Regions from separate parts of the Microbulbifer sp. JSM ZJ756 genome, predicted to be linked through region 2. Evidence: predicted binding sites of a transcription regulator. Region 2 holds the regulator's gene; the other holds the start of a gene.
What was found. Region 2 encodes LexA, which represses DNA repair genes until DNA is damaged. Its sites were predicted from a motif close to ACTGTNTNTANANACAGT; they were not measured.

Region 1: the regulator LexA is predicted to act here: its motif matches at 2,461-2,478, upstream of recN (DNA repair protein RecN).

Annotation. Positions count from the first base shown of each region.
Region 1 is NZ_JBISER010000004.1:79,862-85,140, reverse strand. Features, by position in the region: gene ACH6CX_RS08505 (1-acyl-sn-glycerol-3-phosphate acyltransferase) at 1-589, opposite strand, end outside; gene recN (DNA repair protein RecN) at 767-2,434, opposite strand; gene grpE (nucleotide exchange factor GrpE) at 2,707-3,354, shown strand; gene dnaK (molecular chaperone DnaK) at 3,529-5,279, shown strand, end outside.
Region 2 is NZ_JBISER010000001.1:498,114-503,392, reverse strand. Features, by position in the region: gene topA (type I DNA topoisomerase) at 1-1,717, shown strand, start outside; gene ACH6CX_RS02200 (DUF6586 family protein) at 1,723-2,220, shown strand; gene ACH6CX_RS02195 (hypothetical protein) at 2,383-2,637, shown strand; gene lexA (transcriptional repressor LexA) at 2,979-3,584, opposite strand; gene ACH6CX_RS02185 (TIGR00730 family Rossman fold protein) at 3,760-4,401, shown strand; gene ACH6CX_RS02180 (DUF6763 family protein) at 4,411-4,731, opposite strand; gene ACH6CX_RS02175 (TetR/AcrR family transcriptional regulator) at 4,866-5,279, shown strand, end outside.

The DNA of each region.
Region 1 (5,279 bases), on a different contig from region 2:
CCGGCGGCGTGTAGCGCTGCGGGAACTTGCCAATCTTGTCGGCATAGAAGTCACGGAACCGTTCCAGCTCGCGGGCCAGGTCGGCGCTCATTTCAAAGGCCGGCCCCATGCCCACTTCTTTCCTGGGGAAATTGATGAACCCGCATACCACCGGCACACCGGCACCGCGGGCAATATGGTAAAAGCCGGTCTTCCAGCGTTCCGCCATACCGCGGGTGCCTTCCGGCGGCACGGCGATCACCAGGGAGGCGCTGCGCTTGAACTGCTCCACCGTTGCCTCGACCAGGTTATTGGCCTTGCTGCGGTCCACGGCGATGCCGCCAAACCACCGCATCATGCCGCCCAGCGGGAACTTGAACAGCTTGTCCTTCCCCATCCACTGGGGCACCAGGCCCAGCTTGAGGGCGGTGAGGATAAAGTAGTAGCCATCCCAGTTGGTGGTATGCGGGGCGCCCAGCAGTACGTATTTCTTCAGTTTGAGCGCCGATTCGTCAGCGACCACCCGCCAGCCGTGCAGTTTCAGCAACAGCTTCGCGACCTGGCGCAGGATCGGGGTGACAATCGGTGTGTTGAAAATGGTTCTCTGCATGAAATCAGCCAGATTGAATGTTGGCGGCGAATTATAGAGGCATTTCGGCGCCAATTCCGGTTAATTGCGGCTTTTATCAGTGTAGGGTGAATTGTCCCCGCCACGCGGCTGCAACAGCCGGGGCGCCCGCCAGAGTGGAAAGGGAAGGCCCGGGAGCCGGGGCGCTATGCTCCCCCGTCAGGCGCGGGAGAGCATCTCCCCGGCGTGGGCCAGGGACTGTGCGGTGGTTTCGCCGCCCAGCATGCGGGCGATCTCTTCCCGGCGCTCCTGGTCCTTGAGTTCCCGCAGCGCCACGAATGCGGCGTCTCCGTCGCTGTGCTTCTCCACCAGGTACTGCCGGTGGGCCCGCGCCGCCACCTGCGCCAGGTGGGTTACGCAGATCACCTGGCCGGTGCGGCCGTTGCGGCCCTCGCCCAGTTGCCGCAGCAGGCGCCCGACAACATCGCCGGTGGCCCCGCCGATACCCACGTCCACCTCGTCGAAAACCAGGGTGGGGGTGCGGGAGGTCTGGGCGGTGACTACCTGGATTGCCAGGCTGACCCGCGACAGTTCGCCCCCGGAGGCGATCTTGCCCAGCGGCCGTGCCGGCTGGCCGGGGTTGGTGGCGATCAGGATTTCCACCTCTTCCAGGCCGGTGGCCGCCGGTTTTTCCTGTGGCTGCAGCGCCAGCTCCACCCGGGCGTGGGGCATGGCCAGGTCGGCCAGCTGCCCGTTCACCGCGGCGGCCAGTTTTTCGGCCGCGCCGGCGCGCAGTTTGCCCAGCTTGCCGGCGGTGGCCCGGTAGGCCTGTTCCAGTTCCCGGCACTCGGATTCCAGCCGGTCCAGTGCATCCGGTGCGCCAATTTCGTCCAGTTCCGCCTGCAGCTGCTCCTGTAGCCCGGGCAGCTCCGGTGGCTGCACGCGGTGCTTGCGTGCGGCCTGGTAAATGGCGCTGAGCCGCTCCTCCACCTCTGCCAGGCGTTCGGGATCCATCTCGAAGCGATCGATATGCCGCGTCAGGGTGCCGGCGGCTTCGTCCACCTGGATCCGGGCGCTGTCGAGCATCTGCGCCACCTCGGTCAGCTCCGGCGACTGCTCCGGCATGGCCGTGAGCAGCTGCAGGGCCCGGTGCAGGTGCTCGGAGATATCCCCCTCCCCGCCGGTGAGCATGGCTGCAAGCTGGTAACTGCCGCTGAGGATCTGGCCGGCATTGGCCAGCTGGCGTTGCTCGCTCTCGAGTTCAGCGATTTCGCCCGCTTGCAGGTCCAGCTGGTCCAGCTCCTCCAGCTGGTATTGCAGCAACTGCCGGCGCGCCTCGGTTTCCTCGGCACTGTCCGCCAGGCTGCGGTAGCGGCGGTACTGGTCCTGCCAGGTCTTGAAATGAATGCGGGTCTCCGCAGCCAGCTCGCCGGCACCGGCGAACTCGTCCAGCAGTCGCCGGTGGGTGTCTTTTTTGAGCAGGGACTGGTGCTCGTGCTGGCTGTGGATATCGATCAGCTGCTCGCCCAGGGCGCGCAGCTGCAGCAGGGTCACCGGCTGGCCATTGATATAGGCCCGGGAGCGCCCGTCGGCACTGATGGTGCGCCGCAGGATTACCTCGTGGCCGGTGTCCAGTTCCTGCTCTTCCAGCCAGGTGCTGGCCTCCGGATGGTCACTGATATCGAAAGTCGCGTGGATGTCGGCCCGTTTCGCCCCGGCGCGGACCAGCTCCGCATTGCCGCGGTCGCCGAGGGCCAGGCCCAGGGCGTCGAGGGTGATGGACTTACCGGCCCCGGTCTCGCCGGTCAGGGTGCTGGTGCCGGAGCCAAACTCCAGTTCCAGCTGGTCCACCAGGGTGAATTGGCTGATAGACAGGTGCAGCAACATAGGGATCGCTTCTGGCTCAATTGTTATCTGTGTATTTATACAGTAATCGCCGGCGGGTCGCTACCGCCACCCGGTGACATTACAGTGCGCGGGGAGGCGGTCAAGCGCCGCGCTGGCGGGGCGCGTGGCGAGTTTCCGGGATAACCCCTTGAACTGCATGGGCAAGGCCCCATATACACCTGCACTGTCCGCCCGGCATGGCACGCCCGGCTTGGCGCCCCCGGCGGACATCATATTTGAACCAACTGACAGTCGACGCGACGGAGAGAGCAGTGGCCAGAGAGCGCAGCGAAGAAGATCAGATTGACGAGGGGACGCCGCATCCCGAGGCACTGACCGCGGAAGAGGCGGCAGCCGAGGAAACCAGTGCGAGTGCCGAGGTAGAGGAACCCTCCCCCGAAGAGCAGCACGAGGCAGAGGAGGCCCTGCACGCGGAGCCCGACAGCCCCGAGGCACTCAAGGGGGAGATCCTGGGCCTGCAGGAGCAGCTGGCGATCCAGAAGGACCTGGCCATGCGCGCACAGGCCGAGGCCCAGAACGCGCGCCGCCGCGCCCAGCAGGATGTGGAGCGGGCGCACAAGTACGGCGTGGAGAAGCTGCTGCAGGATTTCCTGCCGGTGGTGGACAACCTGGAGCGGGCGCTGTCCAGCATCGACCGCGAGGACGAGGCCAACAAGGCCATCATCGAGGGTATCGAGCTGACCCATAAGTCCTTCGTGGACACCCTGGCAAAGCATTCCGTGGAAGTGGTGAACCCGGCCGGCGAGCCATTCGACCCGGAACGGCACCAGGCCATGACCCAGGTCCCCAGTGGTGATGTGGAGCCCAATACGGTGCTGGATGTATTCCAGAAGGGCTATGTACTGAACGGCCGCCTGTTGCGGCCGGCAATGGTAGTGGTGAGCAAGTCCCCGTCGTGACTGCACACCCCTTTGTCGGGGGCAGGCCCGGAGAATCGGGCAGCCCGGGCAGAGGATCGGGCATAAAGCCCCTTGAAATTGTAAGGCCGGCACCAATATAGCTGGCAACTGAACGAAAACTTGCGCTCCCGCCGGTATCGGGCGGGAAGCGGCGAAAAAGTGAGGAACATACTGATGGGAAAAATTATCGGCATCGACCTGGGAACCACCAACAGTTGTGTGGCAGTCCTGGATGGTGACAAGGCGCGCGTGATCGAGAACGCCGAGGGCGATCGCACCACCCCGTCCATCGTGGCGTTCACCGATGACAACGAGATCCTGGTGGGCCAGTCTGCCAAGCGCCAGGCGGTTACCAACCCGCAGAATACCCTGTATGCGGTCAAGCGCCTGATCGGTCGTAAATTCAAGGACGATGTGGTGCAGAAGGACATCAAGATGGTGCCCTACAGCATCGTCGAGGCCGATAACGGTGATGCCTGGGTAGAAGTGAAGGGCGACAAGAAAGCGCCGCCGCAGGTTTCCGCCGAAGTACTGAAAAAAATGAAGAAGACCGCCGAGGATTTCCTGGGCGAGACCGTCGATGCAGCGGTGATCACCGTCCCGGCCTACTTCAATGATTCCCAGCGCCAGGCCACCAAGGACGCGGGCCGCATCGCCGGCCTGGACGTAAAGCGCATCATCAACGAGCCCACCGCGGCCGCGCTGGCTTATGGCCTGGACAAGCAGGGCGGTGACCGGACCGTGGCGGTCTACGACCTGGGTGGTGGTACCTTCGATATCTCCATCATCGAGATTGCCGATGTCGACGGCGAGAAGCAGTTCGAGGTGCTGTCCACCAATGGTGACACCTTCCTCGGCGGTGAGGATTTCGACCTGCGCCTGATCGACTACCTGGCAGAGCAGTTCAAGAAGGACCAGGGCATCGACCTGAAAGGCGACCCGCTGGCCATGCAGCGCCTGAAGGAAGCGGCCGAGAAAGCCAAGATCGAGCTTTCCTCCAGCCAGCAGACCGAGGTCAACCTGCCGTACATCACCGCAGATGCCTCCGGTCCCAAGCACCTGGTGGTGAAGCTGACCCGCGCCAAGCTGGAGAGCCTGGTGGAAGAGCTGGTCGAGCGCTCCCTGGGGCCGGTCAAGACCGCCCTGGCTGATGCCGACCTGGCGGCCTCCGGCGTGGACGAGGTGATCCTGGTGGGCGGCCAGACCCGTATGCCGCTGGTGCAGAAGAAAGTAACCGAATTCTTTGGCAAGGAGCCGCGCAAGGACGTCAACCCGGATGAGGCGGTGGCCATGGGCGCTGCAATCCAGGGCGCGGTCCTGGCCGGCGATGTGAAAGACGTACTGCTGCTGGACGTTACCCCGCTGACCCTGGGCATCGAGACCATGGGCGGCGTGGCGACCCCGCTGATCGAGAAGAACACCACCATCCCGACCAAGAAGTCCCAGGTGTTCTCCACCGCGGATGACAACCAGACCGCTGTGACCATCCACGTGGTCCAGGGCGAGCGCAAGCAGGCGTCCGAGAACAAGTCACTGGGTCGCTTTGACCTGGCTGACATCCCGCCGGCGCCGCGCGGTGTGCCGCAGATCGAAGTCGCCTTTGACATCGATGCCAACGGCATCCTGCACGTGCACGCGAAGGACAAGGCCACCGGCAAGGAGCAGTCCATTGTGATCAAGGCTTCCTCCGGCCTGAGCGAGGAAGAGATCGACAAGATGGTGCAGGACGCCGAGGCCAATGCCGAGGCGGACAAGCAGTTCGAGGAGCTGGTAACCACCCGCAATACCCTCGACGGCATGATCTCTGCCACCAAGAAGACCCTGGAAGAGGCTGGCGACAAGGCCACTGCCGAAGAGAAGTCCGCGATCGAGGCGGCCATCTCCGAAGCGGAAGAGGCCGTCAAGGGCAACGACAAGGACGCCAT
Region 2 (5,279 bases):
TATCACCTATATGCGTACCGACTCCACCAACCTCAGCAAGGAGGCAGTGGAGTCCGCACGGGAATTTATTGGTGAAAAGTTCGGTGACAAGTACCTGCCGGACAGCCCCAATAATTACGCCAGCAAAGAGGGGGCCCAGGAGGCGCACGAGGCCATTCGCCCATCCGATGTGCGGATGCAGCCCAATATGCTGACTGGTGTCGAGCGCGATGCCGAGCGCCTGTACAACCTGATCTGGCAGCAGTTCGTCGCCTGCCAGATGACCCCGGCACAGTTTACCTCGACCTCGGTTGTCGTCTCCGCCGGGGACTTCGAGCTGCGTGCCCGTGGCCGTGTTATCCGTTTTGACGGTTTCCTCAAGGTGGCCCCGCAGACCAGTAAGAAAGAAGAGGATGCGGTGCTGCCGGACGTCAAGGTCGGTGAAAAACTGGCCCTGAAGAAACTCGACCCGAAACAGCATTTCACCAAGCCGCCGGCGCGCTTCAGCGAGGCGGCGCTGGTAAAAGAGCTGGAAAAACGCGGTATCGGCCGGCCCTCGACCTATGCATCGATTATTTCCACCATCCAGGATCGCGGCTATGTGCGGCTCGAGAACCGCCGTTTCTATGCCGAAAAGATGGGGGACATCGTCACCGACCGCCTGAGCGAGAGCTTCAAGAACCTGATGGATTACGGGTTCACCGCCAGCCTGGAGGAGTCACTGGACTCTGTCGCCGAAGGTGACAAGGGCTGGAAGGACCTGCTCAACGAATTTTATTCCGACTTCTCCTCGCGCCTGGAGAAAGCCCAGGCGGCAGAGGGCGGCATGCGCCGCAATACGCCCACAGACACCGATATCGAGTGCAGTAAGTGCGGGCGCCATATGCAGATCCGCACCGGTTCCACCGGGGTTTTCCTGGGCTGTTCCGGCTATGCGCTGCCGCCCAAGGAACGATGCACCAACACCATGAACCTGGTGTCCGGGGACGAGGCAGTGGATGCTGACAAGGACGAGGACGCGGAATCCCGCCAGTTGCGAGAGAAGCGGCGCTGTCCCAAGTGCGGCACGGCCATGGACAGTTACCTGTTGGACGAGCAGCGCAAACTCCATATCTGCGGCAACAACCCGGACTGTAATGGCTACGAGGTAGAGAAGGGCACCTTCAAGATCAAGGGTTACGATGGCCCGGTGATTGAATGTGACAAGTGTGGCAGCGACATGCAGCTCAAGTCGGGCCGTTTCGGCAAGTACTTTGGCTGCACCAATGACGAGTGCAAGAACACCCGCAAGCTGCTCAAGAATGGACAGCCTGCACCGCCCAAAATGGATCCGGTGCCCATGCCTGAACTGCCCTGCCAGAAGGTGGAAGACCACTATATCCTGCGCGACGGTGCCTCGGGGCTTTTCCTTGCTGCCAGCCAGTTCCCCAAGAACCGCGAGACGCGGGCACCGCTGGTCAAAGAGGTGTTGCCGCACAAGGATGAGATCGATCCCAAGTACAGTTACCTGTTCTCGGCGCCCACCGAGGACGACCAGGGCCGCGATACGGTAATTCGCTTCAGTCGCAAGACCCAGGAGCAGTACGTACAGTCCGAGGAAGACGGCAAGGCCACCGGCTGGCGCGCGTTCTATCGCGATGGCAAGTGGCAGGTGGAAGCGACCAAGAAGGCGGCGACCAAGAAAGCGGCGACCAAACGCAAGCCGGCACGCAAGAAAGCCGCCGCCAAGGACAAGTAGGGTCTATGGCCAACCCCTACACCGGCAGCGTGGCCGCGGCATTGCGCAAAAGCCAGCTACTGCTTGAGTCCGCTCCCGCAGGGGGGCTGCACCAGGCTGCCGTGCAGGATGCCGTGGTGTTGCAACTGTGGCTGGCATACCGGGCGTTCCTGTGTGAGCTGGCGCACCAGCTGCAACTGGGCAGCCAGCCGGAGTCGCCGGGGCAGCTCGCCCGTGATGCTGCCTCCCGCGGTATGTCGTCTTCCGAGGCGGCCGAACTGGAGGCCCTGGCAGGGGACCCGGAGAGCTGGCTGGCGGGTATAGAAGCGGCCTGGCTGGGGTTATGGCAATTCTCCGGTAGCCGCGCCTCGCAAGGCAATGGAGCGGGCTCCCCGGCGCAGGTAATTCCCCTTCGCGACCTTTCACGGCAATCTGCCGCCCCTGACCTGGATGCCCTGCGGAACTGGCGGGAGTCGATGGTGGAGCTAATCCGGCGCCAGCGAGCGCATATGGAAGAGTATTAGCGGCCAACCCGGGGGCCGCGATCCAGCAACTGCCTGCTGCGCTCCGGCTGCAGCAGCCCTGGCCGCCCCAGGCCCGCGGGGCAGTCCGGAGCCTCCCGTACACTGATTCTACCTCCTTCCCTGTGTTACACTGCGCAAAACTTGATGTTGCAGGAGAAGCGAATGTCCTCCGAAACTTTTGAAATTATCGAACTCGCCAACGGCGATGTCGCCCTGCGCCGTGCCGGGGAGAAGGAGGATCCGCTGGTGCGTATTCATTTTTCGGACGCCAGCTCTGAATTCTTGCGCGAGCACAAGATTGCAGTGGCCCGTGCCATGTTGGAAGCCGGCATCGACGCCGTGCAGAATATTGATGAGATTGCGGCCGAATACCTCGAGGAAGAGGAATTGGAGCCTGTTAACCACACAATCCACTGATCCCCTCGCCGGGGCCGGCCAGCGGTGCGGCAACACAGCCGATGCTGCTGCTGGTCGCCCATCCAATACCCTCCAGCCCCTCACTGGGCCCACCTGATACCCATCTCGAACCGGCTGTTGAACTGTGCCAGGCCGCCGCGCCGTCCTGCCCGGGCGCACGCCAGGGGCGCAGACGCGTGTGCGTGGCTGATGCTGGTGACAGTTACGGACGGCGGCAGGTACCCGCGGGACTATACGAAACCCGCGGAATAGTGCGAAGGCGTGGGTTGCTGAGAAGATAGGGGGTTAGGCCCTGCCCAACTGGGAGGGCAGGGGGTTCGTCGTTACAGAGTGTGCCCGGGTCAGGGACTCTGCCGGATCACGCCCACGGCCAGGCCCTCAATGACAAAGTGCTTGTCGCGCATATCTACCTGAATTACATCGAATTCCTCGTTCTCCGGCAGCAGTTGCACGGTTGCCTGGTTGCCCTTGCGGCGGAAGCGCTTGACGGTTACCTCGTCCTCAATCCGGGCGACAACGATCTGCCCATTGCGTACCTGGTCAGTGCGCTGCACGGCCAGCAGGTCGCCGTCGAGAATTCCCGCATCCCGCATACTCATTCCGTGGACGCGCAGCAGGTAATCTGCCGGCGGGTGGAAGAAGTCTGTGGGCAGGTCACAGTAATCCTCGATATTTTCCTCGGCGAGTATCGGGTTACCCGCTGCTACACGACCGACGATCGGCAACCCCGGGTGATAATCGGGTATACGGATTCCGCGGGAGGCTCCCGCCACCATTTCGATGGCACCCTTGCGGGCCAGCGCCTTGAGGTGTTCTTCGGCGGCATTGGGGGATCGGAACCCCAGCTGCCGGGCAATTTCCGCGCGGGTAGGGGGATAGCCGGTTTCATCGAGGTAGGTCTTGATCAGCTCGAGTACCTGGGATTGGCGGGCCGTGAGATTGGTCATAGATTCACCTGGTCGTGTGTCTGTATTTTTATACAGTTGCTGTGATTATATACAGATTTACCCCCGGCGCAAATTCACAGCGCTGTCGTCACATACTGCTACATTGGAGGGAGAGACAGGGAAGAACCGACAAAATAACAAGCGTTGAGAAACGCGACAGAACAGGGAAAGTGGAATGTTAGATGCCAAGATGCCCGAGGCCTGGCGCGTCCTGCGTATCCAGTCCGAGCTGGTGGATGGAATAGAGCGCCTGATTGCGCTGACTGGTGCGGTGACCGTATTTGGCAGCGCGCGGTTTACCGAAGAAAGCCCGGAATATAAACAGGGAGTACGGCTCGGGGAGCTGTTGGCTGCGGAGGGAATCTCGGTAATCACCGGCGGCGGGCCGGGATTGATGGAAGCCTGCAATCGCGGGGCACACCCGCAGCCGGGGGCATCCATCGGCCTCAATATTGAATTGCCGTTCGAGCAGACGGCCAACCCATACCAGGATATCAGCCTCCACTTTCGCTACTTTTTTGTGCGCAAGTTCATGTTCGTAAAGCACGCCGTGGGGTTTGTCGGCTTGCCAGGCGGATACGGCACGCTGGACGAGCTCTTCGAGGCCCTGACCCTGGTGCAGACGCAGAAAGTCCTTCATTTCCCGATTGTTCTGGTAGGGCGCCGCTACTGGGCGGGCCTGCGCGACTGGCTGGTGGATACGGTACTGCAGAGCAAATGTATCGACGCATCCGACCTGGACCTCTTCCATGTTGTCGATACCGTCGATGAGGCGGCAGAAATTATTATCGACTACATCCGCGAGCGCGAGCAGTAGTCATTCGCTTCAGAGGGATTCATCGGTACCGCTGAAGCTCTCTCCCTCCAGGTAATCCAGCGGGTTTTGCTCTTCGGGTATGCCGGGATCGCTGGAGCTGGGGCTGTGCTCCCGTGCGGTCATGCCATAGGCGATATTGGCGTCTTCGGGTGGAGGAGCCGGAGCCAGCGGCAATACCTGCCATTGCTCCATGTCCAGCTCATCGAGGGTGCCGTCGAGGTACTGGATTTCGATTGTCCTGTGCAGGTCGTCGAGGGCGACCACCTCGAACAGTTGTCCGCTCTCCAGCATCTCGAACCAGTTGCCTATGTCAGGGTGGCTATGTGCCATGATCCTTGTCCCCTTGCGTTTGACTTCCAATCTAATGTCTGCCTGCCGCCTTCAGTACCCGCGATTTTTCGGATACAAGTGTGCTAATCTCAGCCAGATCAAAACAAGTGTTTAAATTGTTGGTTTGAATTTGTATGACCCAGACAGATACGGTCAGTCGGATTCTGGATGCCGCAGAGGTACTGTTTGCCGAACGTGGCTTCACGGAGACCTCACTGCGCACCATTACCAGTACCGCCGGGGTCAATCTCGCAGCGGTAAATTATCATTTCGGGTCAAAAAAAGAACTGATCCAGGCGGTGTTTGAGCGTTTTTTGACGCCCTTTACAGAGACCCTGGCCGCAGACCTGGACCGGCGGGTGGCTGCAGGCGAAAAGCTGGAAGTGGAGGAGCTGTTGGGTAGCCTCTTCCGCGGCGGTGTGGCGAGCCTGGCGGCGGAGGGGCGTGATCCCCAGCGGTTCATGCGCCTGCTGGGCATGGCCTATACCCAACACCAGGGCCACCTGCGTCGCTATATCGTGTCCCGCTATGGCGAGAGCTATCGTCGT